3 regions of the Bradyrhizobium guangdongense genome follow, and region 3 is predicted to be linked to each of the others. Evidence: predicted binding sites of a transcription regulator. Region 3 holds the regulator's gene; each other region holds the start of a gene.
The links. Region 3 encodes PhoB, which activates phosphate uptake and scavenging genes when phosphate is short. Its sites were predicted from a motif close to TGTCATNNANCTGTCAT; they were not measured.
Positions count from the first base shown of each region.

Region 1: X265_RS14115 (UDP-2,3-diacylglucosamine diphosphatase) is a predicted target of PhoB. The motif match lies at 8,130-8,146, and genes of this name have one in related genera.
Region 2: X265_RS17090 (RNA degradosome polyphosphate kinase) is a predicted target of PhoB. The motif match lies at 6,899-6,915, and genes of this name have one in related genera.

Region 1 covers NZ_CP030051.1:2,982,799-2,992,893, reverse strand. Annotated here, with positions in the region: gene dgcA (N-acetyl-D-Glu racemase DgcA) at 1-263, shown strand, start outside; gene X265_RS14140 (MFS transporter) at 233-1,429, opposite strand; gene X265_RS14135 (hypothetical protein) at 1,505-2,881, shown strand; gene X265_RS14130 (caspase family protein) at 3,176-4,909, shown strand; gene X265_RS14125 (threonine/serine dehydratase family protein) at 5,202-6,185, opposite strand; gene X265_RS14120 (glycosyltransferase family 4 protein) at 6,251-7,294, opposite strand; gene X265_RS14115 (UDP-2,3-diacylglucosamine diphosphatase) at 7,294-8,106, opposite strand; gene thiD (bifunctional hydroxymethylpyrimidine kinase/phosphomethylpyrimidine kinase) at 8,311-9,111, opposite strand; gene X265_RS14105 (PAS domain S-box protein) at 9,424-10,095, shown strand, end outside.
Region 2 covers NZ_CP030051.1:3,589,768-3,599,862, reverse strand. Annotated here, with positions in the region: gene X265_RS17140 (GNAT family N-acetyltransferase) at 1-85, opposite strand, end outside; gene X265_RS17135 (hypothetical protein) at 72-689, opposite strand; gene X265_RS17130 (LysR family transcriptional regulator) at 761-1,801, shown strand; gene X265_RS17125 (autotransporter outer membrane beta-barrel domain-containing protein) at 1,820-2,980, opposite strand; gene X265_RS17115 (cold-shock protein) at 3,357-3,563, shown strand; gene purN (phosphoribosylglycinamide formyltransferase) at 3,654-4,307, opposite strand; gene purM (phosphoribosylformylglycinamidine cyclo-ligase) at 4,307-5,380, opposite strand; gene X265_RS17100 (CDP-alcohol phosphatidyltransferase family protein) at 5,535-6,077, shown strand; gene X265_RS17095 (P-loop NTPase family protein) at 6,171-6,848, shown strand; gene X265_RS17090 (RNA degradosome polyphosphate kinase) at 6,989-9,178, shown strand; gene ppx (exopolyphosphatase) at 9,194-10,095, shown strand, end outside.
Region 3 covers NZ_CP030051.1:7,193,286-7,203,380, forward strand. Annotated here, with positions in the region: gene X265_RS34465 (aspartate aminotransferase family protein) at 1-1,029, opposite strand, end outside; gene X265_RS34470 (GcrA family cell cycle regulator) at 1,486-1,998, shown strand; gene phoB (phosphate regulon transcriptional regulator PhoB) at 2,115-2,822, opposite strand; gene phoU (phosphate signaling complex protein PhoU) at 2,845-3,561, opposite strand; gene pstB (phosphate ABC transporter ATP-binding protein PstB) at 3,573-4,394, opposite strand; gene pstA (phosphate ABC transporter permease PstA) at 4,391-5,236, opposite strand; gene pstC (phosphate ABC transporter permease subunit PstC) at 5,241-6,230, opposite strand; gene pstS (phosphate ABC transporter substrate-binding protein PstS) at 6,408-7,421, opposite strand; gene X265_RS34505 (ATP-binding protein) at 7,572-8,864, opposite strand; gene X265_RS34510 (putative bifunctional lysylphosphatidylglycerol flippase/synthetase) at 8,911-9,966, opposite strand.

The DNA.
Region 1 (10,095 bases), 3.2 Mb from region 3:
ACGCCGTCAACATCAAGCTCGACAAGACCGGCGGCCTCACCGAGGCGCTGGCCATGGCCGATGCCGCCCAAGCGCTCGGCTTCGAGATCATGATCGGCTGCATGGTCGCAACCTCGCTGTCGATGGCGCCTGCAATGCTGGTGACGCCGCAGGCGCGCTTCGTCGATCTCGACGGCCCCTTGCTGCTGGCGCGCGACCGCGATCACGGGCTACGTTACGACGAGAGCCTGGTCTATCCGCCGGAGGCCTCGCTCTGGGGCTGAGCCGTGAGCCGGTGCCGGGCTAACCAGATCACCAGCGCCCCAGCCGCGGCCATCGCTGCCATCACGTAATACAGGCTGTCGCCGATGCGGGCGTAGATCGCGCCCGAGGCGATCGAGGTCACCGCGCCCAATAATCCGCTGCATGCGGCGAGATAGCCCTGCCCGCGCGCGATCTGATGCGACGGCACGCGCTGCACCAGCAGATTCATGGTGCCGACGACAGTCATCCCGAACGTGAGGCCGTGACCGAGCTGTGCGATCGCAAGCAGCGCCAGTGGCGGCTCGTTGGCCGTGACGATCCAGCGCAGCACGGCGCTCAAGCCCCCGATCGCCATCAGCGATGACGGACGCAGCGAAAAGCGCGGCGACAGCGCAAAGACGATGATCTCGGCGATCACGCCCAGCGTCCACAGCCCCGCGATCGTCAGCCCACTGATGCCATGGAGCTGCCAATTGATGGCCGAGAACGTGTAATAAGCGACATGGCTGCCCTGGATCAGCGCAGCCGACGCAATCACCGCCCAGAAGCCACCATCGCGCAGCAGCGCCTTGCCGGCATGTGTCTCCGTCGTCTTCCGCCTGACCTCGTCGAGCGGCTGCAGCAGCAGGCCGGCGAGGACTGCAACGACGGCCCAGGCGACGATGATCCAGATCAGCTCGCGCGCTGCAATGATGTCGACGAGATAGCCGCAAGCGAGCGAGCCGGCGGCGAACGCCGCCGAGCCCCATAGCCGCAAGGGCCCATAGTCGAGCCCGTAGCGCGCGACGCCGCGCAGCGCATAGGCATCGGTGAGCGGCGTCGTCGGCGTCCACATGATGCAGGTGAGCGCGTAGATCACAAACAGCGCCAGCGGCCGATGCTGCAGGCCGACAGCCGCAAAGCCGATCGCGGTGGCCAGCACCGAGATCATCATGCCGGCGCGAATCGCATGTTGTCTTTCGGCAAAGGCGGTGATCTGCGGCAGCGTGGTGAAGCGCGTCAGCGCCGGCAGCGCGTTGATGAGGCCGATCCAGGACGCGTCGATGCCGACCGCCTTGAGCCAGACCGGGAAGAACGGCAGATGCGTGCCTGATACCGCGAACACCGCCGAATAGAACAGCGCAAGGCTCACGGCGAATCGCCGCTTGACTGATGCTGGTGTGGAGATTTGTGATTCGGACGGCATCAAACCAATTGCGATTCGGTCGATATCGTGGTGATCGTTACAGTAACGCGCGGTGATTTGCGCGACGAGATTGTCATGGCCAACGAAGCATTCGCCCTTTCGCCCATGTCTGCCCGCGCGGCCGAGCCGAACGAGCAGGATTACGACGCGATCCGCGAAGCATTCATGGAGACCGCGCGCGGTCGCTGGTTCCTCGGCGAATACGCCAAGCGCAACCGCAATGCCGATACCCGCATGGTGCTCGACGCGGTCGCGAAAATCGAAGAAAGCCTTGCGGCACAGCGACAACCTGTTGTCGAGGACCGCCTGCCCGAAGCGCTGGTCGCGATCCGCCGCGCCGTCGAGGAGGCAGAAAGCGCCGCCGGCAAAGCCTTCGATCCCGCCGCGATCGCGGCGAGCCTTGCGCCTGTTACGCGCGGCGTTCGCATCATCAAGGAGATCTCCTGGCGCTGGCGCGAGATCGGCGCCGACGGGCGGATCTGCGACCTCATTGATTCGCAGCTCGCCTCGATCGAAGAAGCCTGCGCCCAGACGTCGACCATCGACCCGCGCGCCGACCTCAAGGCCGCCTTTGATCTGCTCAGGGATCGTCTCGAGCAGACCGAGGCCGGCGGCGGCGCAGCGCCGCAGAGCTCGGCCCGTCCTGCTCCGGTGCCTGCGCAGGAAGCTCCGCCGGTCGCGGAAGCGCCTGAGGCCGAGGCGCCAGCGGCGATCGCCAGCGACACTCCCGTGGCTTTTACGGAGATGCCGGAGATCGCCGCGCCCGAGCCTGAGCCCGAGGCGGCCGTTGAGACGAGCGGCGGCACTGGGGAGGCGATGGCGGACGCCGCGATCGCGCCGGAGATCGCCGAAAGCCACACCGCGATCGAAGAGAATGTTGCTGCCGTCGAGGAAGGCCTCACCGAGCCCGAAGCCGTCGCCGAGATCACCGACGAATTCTCGCTCGATGCCGCCGCGGAAGCCGAGGACGAAGCCATCCTCGAGGCCATCGCGCTAGAGATGGCCGCGCCCGATCCGGAGTTCGACGCGATCGTCGAGCCCGCGGAAATGGAAGCAGCCAGTCCTGCGCCGATGCCGGAAACGATGGCCGCTGACATCGCGGAGCCGGTCGCCATGGAAGCGCCGGTCGTGCCCCATGTCGAGGAGCCTAATGTCGAGGAGCCGGTGACTGAGGCCCCGATCGCGATGGAATCGCTCGCGCGCCTGACGGATGCCATCGCGGAAGCAGCCGCCGAAGTGATGGAGCAGCCGGCTCCCGCCATGGCGGCCGCTGCATCACTCAACGCAGCACCCAGCGCAATCCTGCCGACGCCGTCACCCCTGCCCGCGCCCTCGCTCGGCGCCACCATCCTGGCCAGCGGCATCCTGCAACGACCCCGCCCCGCCGCCAACGATGCGCTCGCCCCGATCCGCCGCATGACCCAAGCCGAGAAGATCGCGTTCTTCTCGTAAGGGCGATCTCTTGTGTCCCTGACGCGCTGCAGCATGCAACGCTGCCGCGCAGAGCCGGGAACCCACGCCACACGAATGCTTTCGGAGACATGGGCCCGGCACAGCAGCGCACCGCTAAAGAGCGCTGCGCTGCGTCCGGGGCACGGAGAGCGACATGTGACGCATATCCGCCCCTCGCGTGACCTGGATCACGCACTTCCGCATCGTGACCGGGATCACGGACCCCGGACGCGAACGCGACCTAGGTTCCTTGCAACCAATCTCGCATCGAGATGAGTGCCAAAGGAGCACGCCATGGTCCGCCTGAAATCCGTCCTGATGACAGCTGGTCTGCTGGGAAGCCTGTTCGGCTTCGCCTGCGGCCCGGTTTCCGCGCAAGTCGCCCCTGTCGAACCCGCCCCGACCGCGCTGCAAGGCCCGGAGCAGCGGGTGGCGCTGGTGATCGGCAATTCCAACTACCAGAACGCGCCGCAGCTCGCGAACCCTGACAATGACGCGCAGTCGATGGCGCAATTCCTCAACTCGGCCGGCTTCGAGGTGATCTCGGCGACCGACCTCGGCCAGAACGACATGCTGCGCGTGGTGCAGGATTTCTCGGCCAAGGTGTCCGCACGCGGCCCGAACACCGTGGCGATGGTCTACTACGCCGGCCACGGCGTACAGCTCGCCGGCGAGAACTATCTCGTTCCCGTCGATGCGAAGGTCTCGAACCAAACCGAGCTCGTCAACGACTCCGTCCGCCTGGTCGACGTGATGTCGACGCTGGAGACGATCCCGAGCCGGATGCGCATCGTCATCCTCGATGCCTGCCGTAACAACCCGTTCCCGAAGGTGAATGACGCCGGCCGGGGCCTTGCCATCGTCGATGCGCCGAACGGCTCGATCGTCGGCTATTCGACCGCGCCGGGCGCCGAGGCGCTCGACGGCACGGGCGGCCACAGCCCCTACACGCAGGCCTTCCTGAACATCGCGCGCGAGCCCAACGTGCCGATCGAGCAGCTGTTCAAGCGCGTGCGTCTCGCCGTGAACCAGAGCACCAGCGGCGCGCAAGTTCCCTGGGAGAGCTCCTCGCTCACCTCCGACTTCACTTTCTTCGGCGACACGGTCGTTGCCGCCAACCGCGCGCCGGTGCATGCGCCGGTGGTGCAGATGGCCTCGAACCTGCCGAGCCGTTCGGCGCGCCAAGCCTATGATTACGTACTGTCGGAGGGCCGGCCCGAGTACTATCAGGAGTTCGTCGCGATGTACCCGCACGACCCGCTGTGCGATCACATCCGCTGGCTGCTCGCGAACCTGCTGATCTCGCAGGCCTGGCATGAAGCCGTGTTATTGAACTCGCCGTTCGGCTACAAGGCCTTCTACGACAAGTACAACAGCAGCCCCTATGCGCAAGTCGCACTGAAGCTCGAGGCGCAGCCGAAGCTGATCCCCCTGATGCAGGCGACGAAGTTCTTGGCTCCGCAGAACATTGCCCCGACCCTGAAGATCGGCAATCTCGGCGCGCCCAAATACATGCCGCTGATGCAGCACGGCAATGGCGGGATGCAGGCGAACGGCAACCTGCCGATCGTGCAGAAGCCGGTCGATGGCAACGTCGGCAAGCTCGGCAATGGCACGCCGTCGCAAATCCCTGGCAAGATCGTCACCCTGCCCGCGCCGACCAACACGACGAGCACTGGCGGCATCGGCAAGATCACGACGCTGCCGGTGAGCACCACGACGCCGACCACGGGCAAAGCCAACACCGGCACGGCGGGTAAGGTCGTGAGCATGCCCGTGACAACAGGCAAGGGCGGCTCGACTGTCGATGTGAAGCCAGTGAACGTTCAGACGCAGACCAATCCGATCCACATCAACAACGGCGTGAAGCTCAACAACAATCCGGTCAACAAGGTCCAGGTGCAGAACACCCGTCCGCAGTTCAGCACCATCAACCGGATCAACAATGGCGGCGGAAACAATTTCCGCCAGTCGATGAACCAGGCGCCGATGATGGGCGGCGGCAATCACCGCGGGTTCATGCACTGATGCCCTGTAGATAGTGCGCTCCCTCCCCCGCTTGCGGGGGAGGATTGGGGAGAGGAGTGTCTCCGCAATGGGACAATCCCCAAGAGGACAGAGCCCCCACCCGGCGCTTCGCCGCAGCCGAGGCTTTGCCTCGGTGTTTTAAAGAGAACGGCCGCCGAAGGCGGCCGACGCCACCCCGCAAGCGGGAGAGGTTGCACCGAGCAAGCGGGCAAGCCGAATTCACCAAGCGGCAAATACAGCAGGGGCACAGCCGCGACGCTCTGCCCCTTCTTGAGATTAATAGCTCAGAAACTTACGCCACCAGCTCGGCGAACAGATCCGCATCGACATTGCCGCCTGACAGCACGATGACGACGTTCTTGCCGGCGACATCGAGACGCCCCGCCAGCAACGCCGCAAGACCCACCGCGCCGCCGGGCTCGACGACGAGCTTCAGCTCGCGATAGGCAAAGGCCACCGCTGCGCCGACTTCCTTGTCCGAGGCCGTGACGCCGCGCGCGAGCAGCTTGCTGTTGATCGCAAAGGTCATCTCGCCCGGGATCAGCGCCATCAAGGCATCGCAGATGGTGCGGCCCGCCGGCGGATGCGGCTCGCGATGGCCGACGCTTAGCGACAGCCCGTGATCGTCGAACGCCTCGGGCTCGGCCACGACGATCTGGGCTTGCGGATAACGCGCCTTTACGGCCGTGGCGACCCCGGCGATCAGGCCGCCGCCGGAAGCGGGCGCGACCACGATGTCGGGGGTAAGGCCGAGGGTTGCCATGTCCTGCGCGATCTCGCGGCCGGCGGTGCCCTGGCCCGCGATCACAAACGGATCGTCATAGGGCCGGACCAATGTCGCGCCGCGCTTCTCGGCGATGCCACGCGAGATCGCCTCGCGATCGTCCTTGTCACGATCGTACAGCACGACCTCGGCGCCATAGGATTTAGTGCGCTCGCGCTTGGACAGCGGCGCGTCCGCCGGCATCACGATGGTCGCCTGCATGTCCAGGATCTTCGCCGCCGCCGCCACGCCCTGGGCGTGGTTGCCGGAGGAGAACGCGACGACGCCGCCGGCGCGCTTGTCCTGCGGGATCGAGAACACCTTGTTGAAGGCACCACGGAACTTGAACGAGCCGGTGCGCTGGAGCATCTCCGGCTTCAGGAAGACGTTGGCGCCAACGCGCTCGTTGAGCACGGGAAAGGACAACAGCGGGGTGCGGACGGCGAAGGGCGCGAGCACGCGCGCTGCGGCGTCGATATCGGCGGGGCCGACCGGAAGGGGCTGTTCGGACATGGCGCGATGTTATCGCGGCGGGAGCGGACCGGGCAAGACACCTGCGCGCGAGGATTTCTCTCCAATCAGGCCACGAAGCGCGGCTGTTCCGCCCCTTTCCGGCCCGGCAGCACCGCATCAACAGCCAAAATGCTGTCGACAAAGGCCCGCGCCGAAGCCTCCCAGGTGTATTCGGCGGCGAATTCGACGCAGGCCTGCCGCGAGATGTCGAGCGCGGCAAAGCAGGCACTGCGCAGGTCCTCCTCCAGCGCGCCGACCGGCGCATCGCCGATGACGTCGCGCGGCCCCTTCACCGGAAAGGCGGCAACCGGCAGGCCGCTCGCCAGCGCCTCGAGCAGGACCAGGCCGAACGTGTCGGTCCTGCTCGGAAACACGAAGACGTCGGCCGCGGCATAGAGATCGGCCAACTCCTCGCCGTGCTTCTCGCCCAGGAAGATCGCGTCGGGATAGGCCTCTTCCAGGGCGTTGCGCGCCGGGCCATCGCCGACGATCACTTTGGTACCGGGCAGATCAAGGTCGAGGAACGCCTCCAGGTTCTTCTCCACTGCGACGCGGCCGACCGAGAGGAACACCGGGGCGGGCAGGCAGAGGTCGACAGCGCGGGGGTGGAACAGATGGGTGTCGACACCGCGCGGCCACAGCACGACGTTCTCGAACCCTCGCTCGCCGAGCTCGCGGGCCAGCGCCGGCGTTGCCGCCATCACGGCACGGCTCGGGCTGTGGAAACGGCGGAGCGCGCGCCAGATCAGCGAGCCCGGAACCGGCACGCGGGCGCGGACATATTCGGGAAAGCGGGTATGGAAGCTGGTCGTGAACGGCAGCTTGCGCTGCCGGCAATAACGGCGGACCATCAGGCCGATCGGCCCTTCCGTCGCAATATGAATGCTGTCGGGCCGCGCCTCCGCGATCAGCTTCGCGATGCGCGCTGCGCGCGGCATCGCGAGCCGCACGTCGCGATAGCTCGGCATCGCGAAGGTGCGGAACGAACTAGGCGTGAGAAAACAGAACTCGACATCGAGCGCGGTGGCCGCGTCCGCAAGCTTGGTCAGGGTCCGAACGACGCCATTGACTTGCGGATGCCAGGCGTCGGTCGCGACCAGGATGCGCATCAGGCCGCCTTTGCGGCCACTTGCGCGACCGGCGCGGGCTTTTGCAAGTGATCGGCCCAGGTGATGATCTCGAACTGGCCGTCCTCGTGCTCGACGATTGCCGTGCAGCTTTCCACCCAGTCACCGCAGTTCATGTAGCGGATACCGGCCTCGTCACGGATTACGGCGTAGTGGATGTGCCCGCAGATCACGCCGTCGGCCTCATGGCGGCGCGCCTCGGCGGCAAGGGCCTCCTCGAAGGCGCCGATATAGTTGACCGCCTTCTTGACCTTCTGCTTGGCCCATTGTGACAGCGACCAGTAGCGCACGCCGAACATGCGGCGGAAGAAGTTGACCAGCCGGTTCATCCGGATCGCGAAATCGTAGGCCCTGTCGCCGAGATGGGCGAGCCAACGCGCGTTCTGCACCACGAGATCGAAGATATCGCCGTGGATGACGAGATAGCGCTTGCCGTCCGCGCCGGTGTGGACGGTGTTCTCGACGACGTCGATGCCGCCGAAATGCGTGCCGTAATATTTCCGCAGGAACTCGTCGTGATTGCCCGGGATGTAAATGACCTTGGCGCCCTTGCGCGCCTTGCGCAGGAGCTTCTGCACCAGATCGTTGTGCGATTGCGGCCAGTACCAGCCGGATTTCAGCGCCCAGCCGTCAACGATGTCGCCGACGAGATAGATCGTATCGGCGTCGTGGTAGCGCAGGAAGTCTAGCAGAAGGTCGGCTTGCGAGCCGCGGGCTCCGAGATGGACGTCGGAGATGAACAACGTGCGAAAGCGCCGCTCCGGGCTCTCGTCACTCACATCGTAACTTCCCATGCGACAGCCTGTAACAATGTCCCGTGACAGGGGGATGACGATTGAACCTTTGAGGCACCCTCAGATACGAATCAGACCTTGCCTCGCCCTCCCTGCGAATATCAGCCGCATGCGACAATCAGGCGACATCGGGCCGCCCTGGTTCTCCGCAAAATGCCGGAAAACCGTGGCCACGCCGGTGAATGGAGCGCCGCGACGGCGATCTCAGTAGAAGTTGTGGAAATGATGGATCGGCCCGTGGCCATGACCGATGCTGAAGCGGTCGGCGGCCGCGATGGCCGCGCTGATCCAGGTCTTGGCGTTGCGAACAGCCGTCTCGAGATCTTCGCCCTTGGCAAGACCCGCGGCGACGGCCGAGGACAGCGAGCAGCCGGTGCCGTGGGTGTTGCGGGTCGCAACGCGCGGCGCGGCGAGTGCGATCGTTGTGTCGGTGCTGACGAGATAGTCGATGCTCTCACGGCCCTCGCCGTGCCCGCCCTTGATCAGGACCGCGCGGCAGCCAAGACCGAGTAACCGACGCCCCTGACGTTCGATCTCGGCCTCGCTTCGCGCGACCGGCTCGTCGAGCAGCGCGGCGGCCTCAGGCAGATTGGGCGTGATCACCGATGCAAGCGGCATCAGCTTCGTGCGCAAGGCTTCGACGGCTTCAGCGGCCAGCAGGCGATCGCCCGACGTTGCGACCATCACCGGATCTAGCACGACGTGGCGAGGCTTCCAGCGCGACAGCGCGGCAACGATCGCCTCGATCGTGCCGGCCTGCGCCACCATGCCGATCTTCACCGCGCCGACGGCCAGATCGGCGAACACTGCATCGATCTGCGCGGTGACGAAATCGGCAGGCACGGCGTGGATCCCGGCGACGCCTTCGGTGTTCTGCGCCGTCAGCGCCGTGATAGCGGACGCGCCATAGACGCCGAGCGCGGCGAAGGTCTTCAGATCGGCCTGGATGCCGGCGCCGCCGCTCGAATCGGAGCCGGCGATGGTGAGCGCCACGGGCGCCATCATCGCAGCATACGCTTGCTTGAACAATACTCGGCCATGCTCTGTCCTGACCTGCTTGTCCTAGCGCGCTCGCAAGGCACCGGCAAGGCACACTGGCAAGGCACACCGGCAAGCCGGACCTGCGGGGGCGCGGCCGAATCAGGCGAAGGGGAAGCGTTGCCGGCTTGTCGTCCCGCAAGCGTGCATAACGGGCGACATCATGACCTCGGTATCACCCGGCCTTGGCACGCAACTCCAGATGGTGAAACGTTGGCCGATTCGCAGGCAACGCGATGTTGCGGGCCGCCCCGGCCTGCAACCCTCTCGGACTGTATCATGTGGGCCTTCTTCCAACGCCTCCTCGACACGTCGATGTTCTCGCCGCATGGCATCTGCCTGCTATGGGAACCCGAGCTGATCTGGCTTCACGTCGTCTCCGATGCCAGCATCGCGCTCGCCTATTTCTCGATCCCGTTTGCGCTCGCGATCCTCGTCACCAAACGGCGTGACCTCAAATTTGGCTGGGTCTTTTGGGCATTCGCGGCCTTCATCATGGCCTGCGGGCTGACGCATGTGCTGTCGATCTACACGCTCTGGGTGCCGATCTACGGCATCGAGGGCCTTGTCAAGGCGGCGACCGCGATCGCGTCGATCTTCACCGCGGCCGCGCTCTGGCCGCTGTTGCCGAAGATCCTGACGATCCCCTCCCCGTTCGAGCTGCAGAAGGTCCAGGCCGCGCTCGAGGAGGAGGAGACCAAGCGCCGCGACGCGACGCAGCTGCTCAAGCAGGTGGAAGAGGCACAGCGCGCAATGCGCGAAAGCGTGGCGCGTCTCACCGCGGTCGTCGAGACCGCGGTCGACGGCGTCATCCTGTTCGATGCGCAGAACCGCATCCTGCTGTTCAACCCGGCCTGCGAGCGGTTGTTCGGCTATCAGGCCAGAGAGGTGATCAACAGGAACGTCAGGGTGCTGATGCCAGGCGGAGCCGGCGCCGGGTCCGACGGCCCG
Region 2 (10,095 bases), 3.6 Mb from region 3:
GCATGAGGTCGCTTGGATTGCGCGCTAGGCGGACGGTGATGGCGCGGGAGTCGGGCTTGGCGAGAGGAATCCTAGTGCCGTGCATCTGCAAAACTCCTTGATTGAACGAAAGCACCCGGCATGCGCATCGGGCGACGGTGCCACGGGCGCTCGTAACACCAGAGGTCGGGCTGGAAGCTCGCTATGGGCTTGAATCCGGTCGCCCCCATGATCTCGCGTCCGGCCACGGTTGACGGCTGGGCATAGCAATCCGCGCCGCGAAACCTTAACTGCCGCAGATGAGCAGCAGCCTTGCCAAGCCCCCCGATACCGCGGCCGGTCGCCGCGATCGCCCAGATGTAGATGGCTGCGACGTCGTCATTCGCGGAAGCGAGATAGCGCGTCTCCGGCGCAGTCAGACAGATTTCGTCGAGCAGCAATGCATCATGCCCATGATCGTTGAGAAACAGGAAGGCCATGCCGCCGAGCAAACTGCCTTTTCGGGTGAAGGTCAGGATGCTCTGGGGATCAAAGGCGAAATATTTCGCAAGCTCCACTGCCCCGATCTCTACGCCAGGAACCAGCCGGTGCGCCATCTCCGACAGCGCTGCGATTTCGGAAAGCTGCGCGCAACGGACGTCGATCTCGGGGGTCAACGGCAAGGCGTCGAAATCATGCCTCGGGGCAAGCGAGCCCCTTTCCATACCCATGTCGTCCCTCTATCGTTCCAGGGTTTTGTACGCCGCTATGGGGAAAAGCTAAGCGGCTGGAGATCAGGAGTATGCAGCAAGTATTGCACCGGGGTGCTGCAATGATGCAGCACCATGAAGAACCGCTAAATGCGTCGTGGGATGATTTGAAGCTGTTTTTAGCCTGCGCCAAATTTAAAAGTTTCCGAAATGCCGCCGAAGAGCTCGGGCTCACTTCCACGACGTTGATGCGCAGGATCGACCGGCTCGAAGAGAGCATCGACTGCAAGCTTTTCCTGCGAGACCAGAGCGGCCTCACGCTCAGCGACGAAGGCGCCGCTATGATCGCGGACGTCGCGCATATGGAGCGTCACGCCTTCAACGTCTTCCGTCGCGCCTCGCGCACGTCCAACGACTTGTCGGGCACCGTGCGCGTCGCGGTGACGGAGGGTCCGGGCAATTTCTGGATCCTGCCGCGGCTGATCGACTTCCAGAAGAGCTATCGCAAGATCACCGTCGATCTGCGTTGTGCGATGGAGCAGGCGGACGTCGCGCGGCTGGAGTCGGACATCGCGATCCAGCTCGAGCCGCCGACCAATCCCGACCTCATCGTGGCCAAGCTAGGCCGGCTGCACATTTATCCGTTCGTCTCGAACGACTATGCGAACCTCTACGGCCTGCCGGCAACGCTCGCCGAATTGCCGAGCCATCGCATCATCCAGCAGAGCGCGCCGCAGGTCGACGGCGGCGCCTATGCCCGCGTGCTCGGGTTGAAATCGCTGGAAGGCATCGTCGGAATCAAGACCAACTCCTCGGTCGGCGTGCTCTATGCGGTCGAGCGCGGCGCCGGCATCGGCTTCCTGCCGACGGTGGCGATCGCGCTGGGGGCACCGCTCGTCGCCGTCGATCTCGGCGTCAGCCATCACGTCGACCTCTGGCTCACTTATCACAAAGAGTTCCGCGCCTCCGAGCGGCACAAGATCGTCGTCGACTGGCTGAAAAAGATCTTCGATCCCAAAATCTATCCCTGCTTCCGAGACGAGTTCATCCATCCGGACGCGCTGGTGCCGATGATGACGTCGGTCCGCGAAGCCTTTGGATTGACCGGCTACGTCGCGGTGACACCGGCTTAAGCGCCAGGGAACCCCACGTCACCACCGATATTCGAAGCCGACCGTGCCCTGGTGCGACACCAGCTCATTGCGGAATTTGCCGTCGTAATTGACGTACAACCGCGCGGTGTTGGTCAGGCTGAGCGAGGCAGCGGCACCGGCGTCCATGCCGTATCGGCTCTCGCCGATGCCGGGAACGATGATGTTCTGGCTCCCCAAGCTGACCTGTACCGATCCCAGGTCCTGATAGAAATTATCGACGAACTTGCCGTAAGCTGAGAGGTCCAGGATCTTCCTGTCGAAGATGAAGTAGCGCCCGATCTCGGCGCCGACCATGACGCGCGCGCGAGAGATCGCGCTCGAGCCGACGTTGAGCGGGTCAAGTCCGCCCGTCTCCTGGAACGCCGCGCCGGTCGCCCGCACATATTCGAGCGCGCCCTTTGGCACGATGCGCATCTGGTCCCGGGTCCAGTAATAGCTGATCTCGGTCAGCGCGCCATCGACAGCAGCGCGATAGCCCGCGGTTGCGAGACCAAGGCCGGTGTCGCGGCTGGAATGAACCTTGCCGAAGCCGTGCACCACTGCGAAGGCCCAGGTCCACGGGCCCTTGTCGACGGAGCCGTTGAAGCCGACCTGCGTCAGGTCGAGCGTCGCCGACTGGAGCGCGAGCGGCACGTCGATGTCGGTATGGCTTTGGTCAACGGAAAAGCCGAGGTTGACGCCGGCCGCGATCCGCGCACCGAAGCCGGCGACACCGCCGACCGTCTTGCGCTTGTCGCCGACGAAATCCCCTTGGGCATCGGTCCGGACTGACATCCCATAACCCTCGAACCAGGTTCGGTAGCGCGGATCCTCCGCGCTCTCCGACGCACCCCCGCCGCCGGGATTGGTGCGTGACACCCGGTTGACGCCGCCGGACGCCTGGCTACCGAGCCGCTCCAGGAAGTTTGAGCCCAAATTGAGCGTGCTGCTGTCGGCCGACTGATTGTAATTGGTCGATGTCGCACTTGGGGTCGGGATCGACGACGGCGTGGGCGTCGGCGTCGGAGATGCAGCAGGCGTCGGGGTCTGAGCGAAGCCTGATGTCGCCGGCAGCATCACGACAACCGAAAGGGCGAGGGCAAATGCCCGCAAGATCCGACGGACACGGTCCAATCCGATCGTCTGCCGTATCCTGTTGGGCTGCCGAATGAGGCACATGACGGGTAATCCCAGAAGCAAAATGGCGGCCGCAAAAATACAACACGAACGGCGAGCAGGTGCGGCGATTTGTGCTGAACAGCCACGAGGGGTCAACAGCTTGGCAGGCTATCGCCGGGGTGATTGCCCCTGATTGTGGTTCCTCGGCCACAGGTCGCAAATTGCTGCGGGAGATCTTCCGCGTGACCTTGAAATTCGCGCGCGACTTGCTAGCGCGCGGTTTTCGTGTTGGAATACCGCACACAATCGGAATTGGCCGCTCGGCTGTGCGTTTCGCGACAGACTCAAGACTCGAACAGACTTCCGGAAGCCCGTTTGTGACGTGGCACGCGAAAAGCGGCCGCGTCTTTTTAGTACCTAGCGGAGGAGACTAACGATGCCACAAAAGGGCACCGTCAAATGGTTCAACCCCACCAAGGGTTACGGGTTCATCAAGCCCAACGGCGGCGATAAGGACGTGTTCGTCCACATCTCCGCGGTCGAGCGCGCTGGCCTCTCGACCCTGAACGAGAACCAGGTGGTTGAATATGACCTCGTGGAGAACCGCGGCAAATCGTCCGCGGAGAACCTCAAGGTCTCCTGATTTCTCTCGAAGCTCAGCGCGAGAGATCATGACGTTGCCCCCGGCTCTGCCGGGGGATTTTATTTGGGGTGACGAAACGCAGGACGCGCTTCAGTTCGCCACCGGCGCAATCAGAAAATTCTCGGACGCCGCGCTTCCCGCCGTCTTGCAGACGTCACCCTCGATCGTGACCTTGCCGGTCGCGAGCAGGCTCAGCGCCGCAGGGTAGATGCGGTGCTCCACTTCGAGGATGCGCTCCGAAAGCGTCTCCGCCGTGTCGTGGTCGCTGACGGGCACGGCGCCCTGCATCACGATCGGGCCCGCATCGGTCTCGGGAATCACGAAGTGCACCGTCGCGCCGGACAGTTTGACGCCGGCGCGCAGGGCCTGCCCGTGCGGGTCGAGGCCCGGGAATGACGGCAGCAGCGACGGATGGATGTTGAGCATCCGTCCGTACCAGGCCTTGGTGAATTCGGCGGTGAACAGGCGCATGAAGCCGCCGAGGCAAATCAGCTCGATGCCGTGCTGGTCCAGAGCTGCCTGCAACACTTTCTCGAAACCAGCGCGGTCCTTGCCGAACGGCTTGCTCTCGATCACCAGCGTCGTCACGCCGGCCGCCTTGGCCCGTTCGAGCCCGAGCGCGTCGGCCTTGTTCGAGATCACCAGCGAGATCTCTGCCGGAAAATCCGGCGCGCTTGCGGCCTTGATCAGTGCGGCCATGTTGGAACCGCGACCGGAGATCAGAATGGCGACGCGGCGCTTCATCACAGCGCCAGATCGAGATGGCCGTTATAGACCACGCGGTGCTCGCCCTCGGCCGGGATCACGGTGCCGAGCTGCGCCACGGTTTCGCCGGCATCGGTGAAGACCTGCGTGACCTGGTCGACCTTGTCGGGCTCGACGATGGCAATCATGCCAATGCCGCAGTTGAAGGTGCGGAGCATTTCGAGCTCGGCGATGCCGGCTTGCGCGGACAGCCATTTGAACACGGGCAGCACCGGCAGGCGCGCAAGGTCGATACCGACACCGAGATTGCCTGGCAACACGCGCGGGATGTTGTCGGTGAAGCCGCCGCCGGTGATATGGGCAAGCCCCTTCACCGCGCCGGTCTCGCGGATCGCTCGCAGGCAGGATTTGACGTAGAGGCGGGTCGGCGTCAGCAGCGCGCCGCCAAGGGTCATGACCGGTGCAAATGGCGCCTGTGCCTCGAAGCCAAGGCCGGACTGTTCCACAATCTTGCGCACCAGCGAGAAGCCGTTGGAGTGCACGCCCGACGAAGCAAGGCCGATCACGGCATCGCCGACGGCGATATCCTTGCGCGGCAACAGCGTGCCGCGCTCGGCGGCGCCAACAGCAAAACCGCCGAGATCATAGTCGCCGTCCTTGTAGAGGCCGGGCATCTCGGCGGTCTCGCCCCCGATCAGGGCGCAGCCGGATTCGCGGCAGCCCTCGGCAACACCGGCGACGATCGCGGCCGTGGCCTCGGGGTCGAGCTTGCCGCAGGCAAAATAGTCCAGGAAGAACAGCGGCTCGGCGCCCTGGACCACGAGGTCATTGACGCTCATGGCGACGAGATCGATGCCGATCCCGCCATGCAGGCCGGTCTCGATTGCGATCTTGACCTTGGTGCCGACGCCGTCGGTGGCCGCGACCAGGACGGGATCCCTAAAACCGGCCGCCTTGAGGTCGAACAGGCCGCCGAATCCGCCGATCTCAGCATCTGCGCCGGGCCGGGCGGTGGCGCGCACCATCGGCTTGATCAGGTCGACCAAGCGGTTGCCCGCGTCGATATCGACGCCTGAATCGGCGTAAGTAAGGCCGTTTTTGCGGTCGGTCATGCCCGATTTCCAGTGGGTTTGCGGCTGGTTACGTCGAATTCCGGGGACGCGCAATGGCAAGCGTGGCGCCCCGCCCTATACTATGTAGAGATATCAACCGGTTCAGCCTCTTAGAGCCGGGATTCAAGGTCAGTCGGGTGCCGGGAAGCGCCGTGTGAGTATTCCGAACATCATTACCCTGGGCCGCATCATGCTGGTCCCCATCATCGTCTGGGCCATCGTGTCGAGCCAAATGGAGGTGGCGTTCGCCGTCTTCCTCATCGCGGGCATCAGCGACGCCGTGGATGGCTTCCTGGCCAAGCGCTTCAACATGGCCAGTGAGCTCGGCGCCCTGCTCGATCCCCTGGCCGACAAGGCCTTGCTGGTGTCGATCTACCTGTCGCTCGGGATCTGGGGCGATATCCCACGCTGGATCGTGATCCTGGTGGTGTCGCGCGACATCATGATCGTCGCTGCGGTGATCGTATCCTGGTTGTTCGACAAACCCGTCGAGATGAGGCCCTCCAAAGTCTCGAAGCTCAATACCGCCGCCCAGGTGGCCTATGCGGCCCTGGTGCTGGCGGCCCTCGCCTTCGGCTTCAAGGCTGCGCCTTATGATATGATCCTGCTGGCGCTGGTCACGGTGTTCACGTTGTCCTCAGTGTCGCTCTACCTCGTCGAATGGCTGCGGCACATGAGCACGATCGAGGCGAAATGAGACGGGATGCGGCCCCGTAAAAGGCCAAGTCCCGATCGATTAACACAAATCCCTTCAGACAAGGCCGGCGCGCCGGCACGGAGCAAAGCAAGCGTGGCAGCCCGCGTTCATCCCCGGCAATTGGCGTTTTCGCTTCCGCATGCCGAGAGCCTCACCCGGGACAATTTTCTCGAGGGCCCCGCCAATGCCGCTGGCCTCGCTCTGATCGACAGCTGGCCGGAATGGCCGAGCCGGATCATGTGGCTCGCCGGCCCCGAAGGCTCCGGCAAGAGCCATCTGGCTGCGATCTGGGCCGAGATATCAGGTGCCCGCTCGACCATGGCCAATGCGCTGACCCCAGCCAGCGTCCCCGGCGCGCTCGCGACCGGCGCGCTGGTGGTGGAGGATCTCAAGGCCAGGGATTTCGACGAGCGCGCCCTCTTCCATTTGATGAACCTTGCCCGCGAGGATGGCGCTTTCGTGCTGTTCACCGCTCGCGAGGCACCGGCGGCATTGGAGGTGGATCTCCGCGACCTGCGCTCCCGCCTGCGGACCATTCCGGTGATTTCGCTGTCGCCGCCCGACGACCAACTGTTCCGCGGCCTGATCGTCAAATTCTGCGCCGACCGCCAGCTTGCCATCGACGAAAGCGTCGTGAGCTATCTCGCGGCCCGGCTGGAGCGCTCCTCGGCCGCCGCCCAGCGGGCCGTGGAACTGCTCGACAGCGAGGCGCTGCGCCTCGGTCGCCCCGTCACCCGGGCCCTCGCCGCCGAGCTGCTCCGGGACGCCTGACCGCCAGCTCCCTCAGGCCGGCTTGACGCAATGCCGCGGCGGAACATCAATGTCATCGAAACGTCATCGCCCTAACACATGCTCCCGCCGGTTTTGCGCTCAAGTCGCAAAGAGGGGCAATTTTGATGGACCGACTTCTCATGGACTCTGCGCAAGCCGTTGAAACAAAAGAGAAAGCCACGGAGCCGCAGGGCCTGCCGGCGATCGCCACAAGCCCCGAGCGCTTCATCAATCGCGAACTGTCCTGGCTGCACTTCAACCGGCGCGTTCTGGAGGAATCGGTCAACCCCAGCCATCCCATGCTGGAGCGGGTGCGTTTCCTGTCGATTTCGGCGAACAATCTCGACGAATTCTTCATGGTCCGCGTCGCCGGCATCAAAGCCCAGGTGCGCGAGGGCATTGCCGAACGCGCCCCTGACGGCTTGACCCCGTCTGAGCAGCTCGCGCTGATCAACCGCACAGTCTCCCAGCTCGCCTCCGATCAGCAGGCCATCTGGCGCGACCTGCGCGGCACGCTGGCCGAGGTCGGCATCGTGCTGGTCGACGGCAAGGACGTCACCAAGGCGGAACGGACCTGGCTCGAGGACTATTTCCTCAACAACGTTTTCCCGCTGCTGACACCGCTGGCGATCGATCCTGCCCACCCCTTCCCGTTCATCCCGAGCCTCGGCTTCACCATCGCGCTCCAGCTCACGCGCGAGGCCGACGGCAAGCCGATGAACGCGCTGATCCGTATGCCCGGCAAGATCGACCGCTTCATCCGCCTGCCGGCCGAAGGCAAGGTCCGCCTGATCTCGCTGGAGCAGGCAACCAGCCTGTTCATCAACCGCCTGTTCCCCGGCTACAGTCTCCACGGCCAGGGCGCCTTCCGCATCATCCGCGACTCCGAGCTCGAAATCGAGGAAGAGGCCGAAGACCTCGTCCGCCTGTTCGAGACCGCGCTGAAGCGCCGCCGCCGCGGCTCGGTGATTCGGCTGGAGATCGACGCCAAGATGCCGGAGGAGCTGCGCAGCTTCGTGCAGCACGCGCTGTCCGCAGCCGATGACGAGGTGTTCCTGGTCGACGGCGTGCTGGCCATGAACGAGCTGTCGCAGCTCACCCGGCTTGATCGGCCCGACCTCGAATTCACCCCCTACGTGCCGCGCCATCCCGAGCGCGTGCGCGAGCATGGCGGCGACATCTTCGCCGCTATCAGGCAGAAGGACCTGATTGTCCATCACCCCTACGAATCCTTCGACGTCGTGGTGCAGTTCCTGCAACAGGCGGCGCGCGACCCCGATGTCGTCGCGATCAAGCAGACGCTCTACCGGACCTCGAACAACTCGCCGATCGTGCGCGCGCTGGCCGAAGCTGCCGAAGCCGGCAAGTCCGTCACCGCGCTCATCGAATTGAAGGCGCGCTTCGACGAAGAGGCCAACATCCGCTGGGCGCGCGATCTCGAACGCGCCGGCGTCCAGGTCGTCTACGGCTTCCTCGAACTCAAGACGCACGCGAAGCTCTCGATGGTGGTGCGCCGCGAGGGCGGGAGCCTTGCCACTTACGTCCACACCGGCACCGGCAATTACCACCCGGTGACCGCGCGAATTTACACCGATCTCTCCTACTTCACCTCGGAACCGACCATCGGCCGCGACGCCGCGCGCGTGTTCAACTTCATTACGGGCTACGCAGCACCGAGCGATCTGGAAAAGATGGCCGTGTCGCCGCTGACCTTGCGCAAGCGCATCATCGAGCACATCCAGGGCGAGACCGAGCATGCGCGTCACGGCAAGCCCGGCGCGGTCTGGATGAAGATGAATGCATTGGTCGACCCCGATATCATCGACGCGCTCTACGAGGCCTCGCAGGCCGGCGTTCAAGTCGAGCTCGTGGTACGCGGGATCTGCTGCCTCCGCCCCGGTATTCCTGGCCTGTCGGAGAACATCCGCGTCAAGTCGATCATCGGGCGCTTCCTGGAGCACGGCCGAATCTACTGCTTCGGCATGGGCCAGGGCCTGCCGAGCGCGAAAGCGGCTGTGTATATCTCGTCGGCCGATATGATGCCGCGCAACCTCGATCGCCGGGTCGAGGTGCTGTGTCCGCTGCAGAATCCCACGGTGCATCAGCAGGTTCTCGAACAGATCATGGTCGCGAATCTGAAGGACAATGAGCAGAGCTGGCAATTGTTGCCGGACGGGTCTTCAACGCGTATGAAGGCCGCGAAGGGCGAGGAGCCCTTCAACGTGCACAACTACTTCATGACAAATCCGAGTCTGTCTGGCCGTGGAAAGTCGCTCAAGGAATCCTCGCCGCGGCGTCTCACACGCCGGAACGAACGCCATCAGTCCTGACCGGAGATCCTTGTCGTGAAACGCCCGCGCAAGCGTGGCACTAGCGTCGCGGTCATCGACATCGGCTCCAATTCGGTTCGTCTCGTCGTCTACGAGGCGCTGGCGCGGAGCCTGATTCCGATCTTCAACGAGAAGACGCTGTGCGGCCTCGGACGCGAGGTGCAGAGCACCGGCCTGCTTGCGCCCGACGCCGTCGACAAGGCGCTGACGTCGCTGAAGCGTTTCCGCGCGCTGTGCCGCGTCATGCAGGTCGGCCGCGTATTCGCGATCGCAACTGCGGCCTGCCGTGACGCTTCCAACGGCCCCGATTTCATCGCGAAGGCGGAGCGCATCTGCGCCGTGAACATCGAAATCCTGTCGGGGCCGCGCGAAGCAAAGCTGTCGGCGCTCGGCGTGATCTCGGGTGTGCACAATCCCGACGGCATCGTCGGCGATCTCGGCGGCGGTTCGCTGGAACTGATCGACGTGCGCAGGAACCGGGTACGGAGCGGCGTGACGCTGCCGCTCGGTGGTCTCGCGCTCCAGGACCTCGCCCACAAATCGCTCAAGCGCGCCGACCGCATCGTGCGCGAGGCGCTCGACGAGGTCCCACAGCTCACGGCCGGCAGCGGCCGCACCTTCTATGCCGTCGGCGGCACCTGGCGCGCGCTGGCGCGCATCCACATCATCCAGAGCGGCTATCCTCTCCAGGTGATGCACGGCTATTCCATACAAGCGGCCGAGGCGCTGGATTTTGTCCGCCGGCTGCGGCGCCTCGCCGCCGCCGACATGCTCGCCGACATCGAGGTCGTCGCGGATGCGCGGCGCCCTCTCCTCACCTATGCAGCGCTCGTGCTCGAGCACATCATCCGCGTCGCAAAACCCAAGACCATCGTGTTCTCGACCTTCGGCGTGCGCGAGGGCCTGCTGCACGAGAA
Region 3 (10,095 bases):
GGAGGGCACCACGGCCTTGATGCCGATCAGGAGCCCCTCGCCGCGCACTTCGCTGACGACATCTGGGTGGCGGTCGATCACGGAGGCGAGCTTCTGCTTGAGCAGCAGCGACATCTTCTGCACGTGGTCGAAGAAGCCGGGCTTGAGCATGACGTCGAGCACGGCATTCGCGGCCGCAATCGCCAGCGGATTGCCGCCGAAAGTCGAACCGTGCGAGCCGGGGCCCATGCCGGCGGCAGCATCGGCGGTCGCCAGTATCGCGCCGATCGGGAAGCCGCCGCCGAGCGCTTTCGCCAGCGACATCACGTCGGGCGTGACGCCCGTGCGCCGGTGAGCAAAGAGATCGCCGGTGCGGCCCATGCCGGTCTGCACCTCGTCGAACGCGAGCAGCAGACCCTTCTCATCGCAGAGCTGACGCAGCGCCTTGAGAAAGCCTGATGGCGCCGAACGCACGCCGCCCTCACCCTGGATCGGCTCGATCAGGATACCGGCGGTGTGCGGACCGATCGCCTTCTTGACGGCCTCGAGGTCGCCATGCGGCACCTGGTCGAAGCCGTCCATCGGCGGACCAAAGCCTTCGAGATATTTTGCAGAGCCCGTCGCGGCGAGCGTCGCCAGCGTGCGGCCATGGAAGGCGCCCTCGAACGTGATGATGCGGTAGCGCTCCGGGTGCCCCTTGGAGAAGTGATGGTGGCGCACCAGCTTGATGACGCCCTCCAGCGCCTCGGCGCCGGAATTGCAGAAGAAAACGAAGTCCGCAAAGCTCTCGCTGCACAGGCGCGCGGCGAGCTTCTCGCCATCAGGGCTCTGGAACAGGTTCGACATGTGCCAGAGCTTGGTTGCCTGCTCCTGCAACGCCTTGACCAGCGCAGGATGGGCATGGCCGAGCGCATTCACCGCGACGCCCGAGGTGAAATCGAGATAGCGATCGCCGTTGGTCGCGATCAACCAGACGCCTTCGCCGCGCTCAAAACCGATGTCGGCCCTGGCGAAAACGGGGAGCAAATGCGGCGCTGCGCTGCTGGTCATGACGATCACTTGATTGTTGCGGACGGTGAAGGGTGCATTGCGCAACGCACCATTGACCGGCCCGGAAAACGAAACGTGCCGCCTTTTAAGGGCGGCACGCGCGACTATCTTAGGCCTGGTGAAACCGGTGTCAATGCCGCCCGGAAAGCCTCGCGAAACGCTGATTCCGTAGTCTTGCGGTGGCGTTTTTGCGGGAATTTCGCCACGGAACATGTGGAAGCGAGTCGGCGGACTCTTGCGCGTGAGTCGCGCCATATTGTAGCGTTTGGCTTGTCAGATACGACATCTCGTGCAGCAGTCCTGATCCCAGAAGTCCTCATGTACCGGCGTAAACGTTCGGGCGCATCTCGCGCGCCCGGCGAGCCTTAAGGGATTCTGACGGCACGGGTTTTTCGAGACTTAGGCATTCGTCGTGCCGCCCCGAAGATGGCGGCGCGCGGCGAAGGAAAGGGTGCAATGACGGTTTTGACCTGGTCCGACGATCGCGTCGAGCAGCTGAAAAAGCTCTGGGAGGCCGGACTTTCGGCCAGCCAGATCGCCGCCGAGCTTGGGAATGTCACCCGTAACGCCGTGATCGGCAAGGTGCACAGGCTCGGCCTGTCCGGCCGCGCCAAGAGCCCGACGTCGGCAGCTCCACGGCCGCGCAAGGCGCGGCCCGCGCAGCACATGATGCGGGTGAGCCGGCCGATGGCGCGCGGCAACACCGCGCTGGCGCAGGCCTTCGAGGTCGAGGTCGAGGCAGAGCCCGTCACCTACGACAACGTGGTGCCGATGAGCCAGCGGCTGTCGCTGCTCGAGCTGAACGAGGCCACGTGCCACTGGCCGGTCGGCGATCCCTCGAGCCCGGATTTCTTCTTCTGCGGCGGCAAGGCGCTGTCCGGCCTGCCCTACTGCGCCCAGCACTCGCGGGTTGCGTATCAGCCGGCCGCCGATCGCCGGCGTGCGCCGGCGAAGCCGGGCGCGCGGTGAGCTGAACGAATTTAGCTGACAACGACGACAGCCGTGACACGATCACGGCTCAACGGACTCGGTGTCGGCGACGGCTGAGACCGCCGCAGCCGTCGTACGCACTCACCTGCGCAAACCTACGTCTGCTCGGCCTTCGCAAAGCGATCGTCCAGCGCATAGCCGGCACCGCGGACGGTGCGGATGGGGTCCTGCTCGCGGCCGAGATTGAGCAGCTTGCGCAGCCGGCCGATATGAACGTCGACGGTGCGCTCGTCGATATAGATGTCGCGGCCCCAGACGCTGTCGAGCAGCTGCTCGCGCGAGAACACGCGGCCGGGATGCTCGAGGAAGAACTCCAAAAGTCGATATTCGGTCGGGCCGAGATCGATCGGCCGGCCCGAGCGCGCCACGCGGCGCTTCTCGCGATCAAGCTCGATGTCGCCGAAGGCGAGGACGGTTGCGAGCCGCTCGGGGCTTGCGCGGCGCAGCAGGCCCTTCACGCGAGCGAGCAGCTCGGGCACCGAGAACGGCTTGACGATGTAATCGTCGGCGCCGGTGGCGAGCCCCCGCACCCGCTCGCTCTCCTCGCCGCGCGCGGTGAGCATGATGATCGGCAGCTGCTTGGTGTCGGACCGCGTCCGCAGCCGGCGGCACAGCTCGATGCCCGACAGCCCCGGCAGCATCCAGTCGAGCACGATCAGATCGGGGATGTGCTCCTTGAGACGGGTGTCGGCGTCGTCGCCGCGCATCACCGTCTCGACGTCATAGCCGTCGCCTTCGAGGTTGTAGCGGAGAAGCTCGGTCAGAGCTTCCTCGTCCTCAACCACCATAATGCGTGCGCCCATCGGGTCGTCGCTCCTTGCGTAATCAGGTGTTCGGGACCGTCGTGGCGAACGTCGTCATGTCGCCCTTCGGCCGCTTGTCGGTGATGGCCTGGCCTTCGATCATGTAGAACACGGTCTCGGCGATATTGGTGGCGTGGTCGCCGATCCGCTCGATGTTCTTGGCGCAGAACATCAGGTGGATGCAGAACGAGATGTTGCGCGGATCCTCCATCATGTAGGTGAGGAGCTCGCGGAACAGGGAGGTGCAGATGGCGTCGACCTCCTCGTCCCCCTTCCACACCGCCATCGCCGCCGGCAGATCATGCGCCGCATAGGCGTCCAGCACCGACTTGACCTGCTGCTGCACGAGGTCGGTCATGTGCTCGAGGCCGCGGAACAGCTTGAGCGGATGGAAGTCGGTCTCCAGCGCCGCGACGCGCTTGCCCATGTTCTTGGCGAGGTCGCCGATGCGCTCGAGATCGGTGGCAACGCGCATCGCGCCGACGATCTCGCGCAGATCGACCGCCATCGGCTGGCGGCGCGCGATGGTGAGCACGGCGCGCTCCTCGATCTTCCTCTGCAGCGTGTCGAGCTCGGCGTCGATGGTGACGACCCGCTGACCGAGCGCGACGTCGCGGCGGATCAGCGCATCGACGGAATCGACGATCATGCGCTCGGCGATGCCGCCCATCTCGGCGACCAGACGGGTGAGCTCCTGGAGGTCGGTGTCGAAGGCCTTTGCGGTATGTTCAGAACCCATGTTCCGTCTCCTCAGCCGAACCGGCCGGTGATGTAATCCTGCGTACGCCGGTCGGATGGCGACGTGAAGATCTTGCTGGTGTCGTCGAACTCGATCAGCTCGCCGAGATACATGAAGGCGGTCTTGTCGGAGACGCGGGCCGCCTGCTGCATGTTGTGGGTGACGATCGCGATCGTGTAGTTCTCCGACAGTTCCTGGATCAGCTCCTCGACCTTGGCGGTCGAGATCGGATCGAGCGCCGAGCAGGGCTCGTCGAACAGGATCACCTCGGGCCGCACCGCGACGGTGCGGGCGATGCAGAGCCGCTGCTGCTGGCCGCCGGAAAGCGACAGGCCGGAGGCGTTGAGCTTGTCCTTGACCTCGTTCCACAGCGCGCCGCCGCGCAGCGCCTTCTCGACGCGGTCGTCCATCTCGGACTTCGAGATCTTCTCGTAGAGGCGGATGCCGAAGGCGATGTTCTCGTAGATCGTCATCGGGAACGGCGTCGGCTTCTGGAACACCATGCCGACGCGGGCGCGCAGCAGGTTGAGGTCGAGCTTGGGGTCGAGGATGTTGGTCTGGTCGAGCATCAACTGGCCGGTGACGCGCTGGCCCGGATAGAGGTCGTACATCCGGTTGAAGATGCGCAGCAGGGTCGACTTGCCGCAGCCGGACGGGCCGATGAAGGCCGTGACGCGGTTGGTGCCGAGCATCAGGTTGATGTTCTTCAACGCGTGGTGCTCGCCGTAATAGAAGTTGAGGTTGCGCACCGTCACCTTTGCCGGCGCTTCCGGCAGCGGCTGCTGCGAGGCCAGATGAGCGTTGGAGCTCACGGATACGGACAGGTCGGTCATTTTGCGGTCCTCTCGGCGCCGAGGATGCGGGCGCCAATGTTCAGGGCAAGCACGGTGAGCGTGATCAGCAGCGCACCGCTCCAGGCGAGCTGCTTCCAATAGGCGTAGGGGCTCTGGACGAAGTTGTTGATGGTCACGGGCAGGTTCGCCATCGTCTTGTTCAGGCCGAGACTGAAGAACTGGTTCGACAGCGCGGTGAAGAGCAGCGGCGCGGTTTCGCCGGCGACGCGGGCGGTGGCGAGCAGCACGCCGGTGATGAGGCCGGAGCGCGCGGCGCGGTAGGCGATCCGCTTGATCACCAGCGAGCGCGGCAGGCCGAGCGCCGAGGCCGCCTCGCGCAGCGCATTCGGCACCAGCAGCAGCATGTCCTCCGTCGTGCGCAGCACCACCGGGATAACGATCACGGCGAGCGCGAGCGAGCCTGCGATCGCCGAGAAGCCGCGCATGGGCACCACCACCGCGCCGTAGATGAACAGGCCGATGATGATCGAGGGCGCCGACAGCAGGATGTCGTTGATGAAGCGGATCACCGAGGTCAGCTTGTCGTTGCGACCGTACTCGGCGAGGTAGGTGCCGGCGAACAGGCCGAGCGGCGCGCCGATGCCGACGCCGATCACCGTCATGATGATCGAACCGACGATCGCGTTGCGCAGGCCCCCTTCAGTCGAGCCCGGAGGTGGCGTGTCTGCTGCAAACAGCTCGACATTCAGGCCCGAGACCCCGTTATAGAGCAACGTCATCAGGATCAGCGCCAGCCAAGTGACACCGAAGGCGGCGGCGGCAATACAGAGGCCGCGGACGACGATGTCCTTGCGGCGGCGGCTCGCATAAATCGGGTTCATGGCGTCAGGTCCCCGCCTTCTTTTCCAATCGCATCAGCATCAGCCGGGCGCTCGCGAGCACGAAGAACGTCAGCACGAACAGCAGCAGGCCGAGCAGGATCAGGCCGGATTGGTGCAGGCCGTCGCTCTCGGCGAATTCGGAGGCGATCGCCGCCGAGATCGTGGTGCCCGGCGCGAAGATCGAGGACGAGATGCGGAACGAGTTGCCGATGATGAAGGTCACCGCCATGGTCTCGCCGAGCGCGCGGCCCAGCGCCAGCATGACGCCGCCGATGATGCCGACGCGGGTGTAGGGGATCACCACGCTGCGCACGACCTCCCAGGTGGTGCAGCCGACCCCGTAGGCGGCCTCCTTCAGCACCGGCGGCACCGTCTTGAACACGTCGACCGAGATCGAGGTGATGAAGGGCAGCACCATGATGGCGAGGATCAGCGCGGCATTGAACAGGCTGAGGTAAGAGGGCGGGCCGGCGAAGATCGCGCCGAGCACGGGGACACCGTCGAAGATCTTGATCATGAAGGGCTGGAAGGTGTTGGCCAGGAACGGGCCCAGCACGAAGAAGCCCCACATGCCATAGATGATCGAGGGAATGCCGGCGAGCAGCTCCACTGCCATGCCGATCGGACGGCGCAGCCATTGCGGGCAGAGCTCGGTCAAGAAGATCGCAATGCCGAGACCGACGGGAATGGCAATCAGCATCGCGATGAAGGAGGTAACGAGCGTACCGTACATCGGCCCGAGCGCGCCGAGCACGGGCGGATCCGCCGAGGGCGCCCAGCGCTGCGTCCACAGGAACGCGAAGCCGTATTCCTTCATCGCCGGAAAGGCGCCGACGATCAGCGACAGGATGATGCCGCCGAGGATGAGGAGAACCGAGATCGCGGAGAGCCGGGTGATCCAATAGAAGGTGACATCGCCGAGCTTGAACGCGCTCAAGGCCTTGGCGCGGTCATACGGTCCGGCGTCGTCGATTACGTCGCTCTGAACAGCCATCTCTGCCACGCCGATCCCCTGCACCAATTTACTCGTTCTTGTTTGATCGGTCTCGTGCCCCGGACGCGGCGCAGCGCGTAAGCGGTGCGACGCAGATCCGGGGCCACCTCTTGTGGGTCCCGGCTCAGCGGTGCGTCATTTCATGCCGCACCGCGTCCGGGACACGGGAGCCTGGGCTCAGCTCTTGATCTCGGCAGACCAGGTCTTCTCGATCTGCTGGACAACGCTGTCCGGCATCGGGATGTAGTCGAGCTCCTCGGCTGCCTTGGCGCCGTTCTTGAAGGCCCAGCGGAAGAACTTGATAGCTTCCTGCGAGGCCGCCTTGTCGGTGGCATCCTTGTGCATGAGGATGAAGGTCGCCGCCGTGATCGGCCAGGACTTGTCGCCGGGCTGGTCGGTCAGGATGACGTAGTAGCCGGGCGCCTTGGACCAGTCGGCGTTGGCCGCGGCCGCCTGGAATGCCTCGGTGGTGGGCTCAACGGTCTTGCCGCCCTTGTTGACCATCTTGGTGTAGGTCAGCTTGTTCTGCTTGGCGTAGGCGTACTCGACGTAACCGATCGAGTTCTTGGTCTGGCTGATGTTGCCCGACACACCTTCATTGCCCTTGGCGCCGACGCCAACCGGCCACTCGACGGCGGTGCCCTCACCGACCTTGCTCTTCCAGTCGGCGCTGACCTTGGAGAGATAGTTGGTGAAGTTGAAGGTGGTGCCCGAACCGTCCGAGCGGCGAACCACGGTGATCGCCTCCGATGGCAGCTTCACGTTGGGATTGAGCTTCTTGATTGCGGCGTCGTCCCACTTGGTGATCTTGCCGAGATAGATGTTGGCGAGGGTCTCGCCGTCAAACACCATCTCGCCGGCCTTGACGCCTTCGAGATTGACGACAGGAACGATCGCGCCCATCACCATCGGCCACTGCGCGAGGCCGTCCTTCTCGAGCTGCTCGGCCTTGAGCGGCATGTCGGTCGCGCCGAAGGTCACGGTCTTGGCCTGGATCTGTTTGATGCCGCCGCCGGAACCGATCGACTGGTAGTTCAAGCCGTTGCCGGTCTCCTTCTTGTAGGCGTCAGCCCATTTCGAATAGATCGGGAAAGGGAACGTCGCGCCGGCACCGGTGATGTCGGCAGCAAAAGCCGCCGTCGTCGTGGCGGCGACCAAGCCGGCAGCGACGATCGTCTTGATGAAATTCATGCTGGTCTCCATACAGGGGAGCGAAGCGCCATCCGCGCCCGATCGCGCTCCCCGCGCCGCCCCTTTAGGAGCGGTTGGCTGAGCTTTTACGAAGGTTTCGTGACAGTCGGATGACACCATCAAGCGATTGAAATCGCTTGTATTTCTGTCTTATACTAAAGTCTTGGCCGAGGGAAAACAGGCAGTGAAGGTGGCGCCCTGTTTGGGCACGCTTTCGATCAAAAGGCGGCCGCGATGGCGGTTAAGAATATGTTTCACCAGCGATAATCCGAGCCCGGTTCCGCCCTGCGAGCGGCTGTCGCCGACATCCACCCGATAGAAGCGCTCGGTCAGGCGCGGCAGGTGCTCGGGTGCGATGCCGGGACCGAAATCGCGCACCGTGACTCGGATCTCCTGAGTTCCATCAGTCGTTGGCGTCGTGGTGAGCGACACGATGACGCGTCCTCCGGAAGCGCCGTATTTGAGCGCGTTCTCGATCAGGTTCTCGAACAGCCGCAGCAGTTCTTCGCGATCGCCGGCGATCATCACCGGGTCATCAGGCAGATGGGTCTCGACCTCGACCTGGCGCTCGCGCGCCAGCGGCTCGAGCCCATCAGCGACCTGACGAATGATCGGCAGCAGGTCGACCAGGGTATCCGGCCGCACATGGGCCGACAGCTCCACCCGCGACAGCGACAAGAGATCGTCGATCAGGCGCGCCATGCGCGTGGCCTGATTGTGCATGATGCCGAGGAAGCGCTCGCGCGCCTTGGGGTCGTCCTTGGCCTGGCCCTGCAGCGTGTCAATGAAGCCGGACAGCGCGGCGAGCGGCGTGCGCAGCTCGTGGCTGGCATTGGCGACGAAATCGGCGCGCATCTCCTCGACCCGGCGCAGCGGCGTCTGGTCATGGAAGGTCATCAGCATGCATTTATCGGCGCCGCCGAAATTGGTCGGCACCGGCACCGGGGTGATGATCAGCTCCATCCAGCGATCCACCGGCACATGGTCGAGGTAGGTCGCACGCCGCGGCTCGGTTGTCGCAATGGACTCGCGCAGCGCGGTGATGATTTCAGGCGAGCGAAGCGCGAATTGGGCGAGCTCGTTCTTGCGCAGTGCCGGCGCAAGCTGGGCCGCGGCGGCGTTGAGGTGGATGACGCGACCGGCGCGGTCGAGCAGCACGGCGGGATCGGGCATGCCGGCGACGACAGCGGCCACCGCGGCGGTCTCAACAGGATTGACGCGCCTGACGTCTTCGCGCGAGGCGACGGTATCATGCAGCCGCCACGGGATCAGCGCCGCAGCCGCGATGCAGAGGAAGATGATCGCGGCGTGCAGCGCCGACAATTCGCCGAGCGAAACTACGGTCGACAGCGCCAGCGCAGCGGCAATCAGGATAATTGTCGAGTGCCGCAGCCGGTCGGACCAGGGCTGAGCGGGGGGAGAAGATGGGGCGTCGATCGCCATCGGGGCGGACTTCTCCTAGGGAGTCTAGATTCGAGACCTGCGCCGGTCAGGCGCCGCCGTCGCTGCGCTTTCTGACATAAGCGGCTTCCGGTGGTGGGCCGGGGTCGAGCTTGAGGGCCGCCTGCTGCAGGCGCTTCGATCGAGCGCCGATGATAACCTCGCGAAACGTCAGCAAGATTACAGAGATGACGAAAGGGGAGAGATAATAGAGCACCCGGAACAGCAGCATGCCGCCGAGCAGCTCCTCCCGGTCCATCTGCCAGAGGCCGACCAGCATGGCGGCATCGAACACGCCAAGCCCTCCGGGCGAGTGGCTGGCGAAGCCGAGCAGGGTCGCCGAGACGAAGATGACGGCAACCACGACGAAGCCGAGATTGGGCTCGTCCGGAACCAGCACATACATCGCGAGCGCGCAGAAGCCGAGGTCGATGATGCCGATCGTGATCTGGAGCAGCGTCAGCGGGCCACCCGGCAGCACGACAGTCCAGGGGCCGCGTCCAACCACCCGCGGCTGGGTCCAGACCCAGACCACGTATCCCACCAGCGCGGCGATGATCATCATCGCGATGGTCCGGTTGAGCCAGGGCGGCAGCAGGTCGATCGAGGCGGCGGCCTCGGGATGATAGGAGATGCCGAGGCCGAGCACGGCGGCATTGCCGAGCCAGAAGGTGAGGCCGGCGAGGAAGCAGATCTTTGCGACGTCGATCGCGTTGAGGCCATAGGCCGAATAGATGCGATAGCGCACCGCGCCGCCGGTGAAGACGGATGCGCCGACATTGTGGCCAATGGAATAGCTGGTGAAGGCGGCGAGCGCGTTGATGCGGTAGGGCACTTCGGAATGGCCGATCGCACGCACCGCGAAGAGGTCGTAGAAGGTCAGGGTGAAATAGCCCGCAGCGACGAACAGGCCTGCCATCGCAATCTGGCTCGGCTCGGTGCTCTTGATGGCTTCGATCACCTCGTTGACGTCGATGCCGCGCAGCATGTGGTAGAGCACATAGCAAGCGATGCCGATGACCGCGACGCTGATCACAACTCCAAGCTTATGCAGGATTTGCTTCTGGCGCAGAAACGTCATCGCCCTGCGTATGGCTTCCAGCATCTAGACCTCGAACAACGCTTCAGCGGCCGGGGTGGCCAGCGAACGGGCGGATGACGCACAGGCGCTCGACGGTCCCTCGCCGCCGGCTCCGGCATCGCGCATGCCCCCCGCCCCTCCACTAGCGCGTTT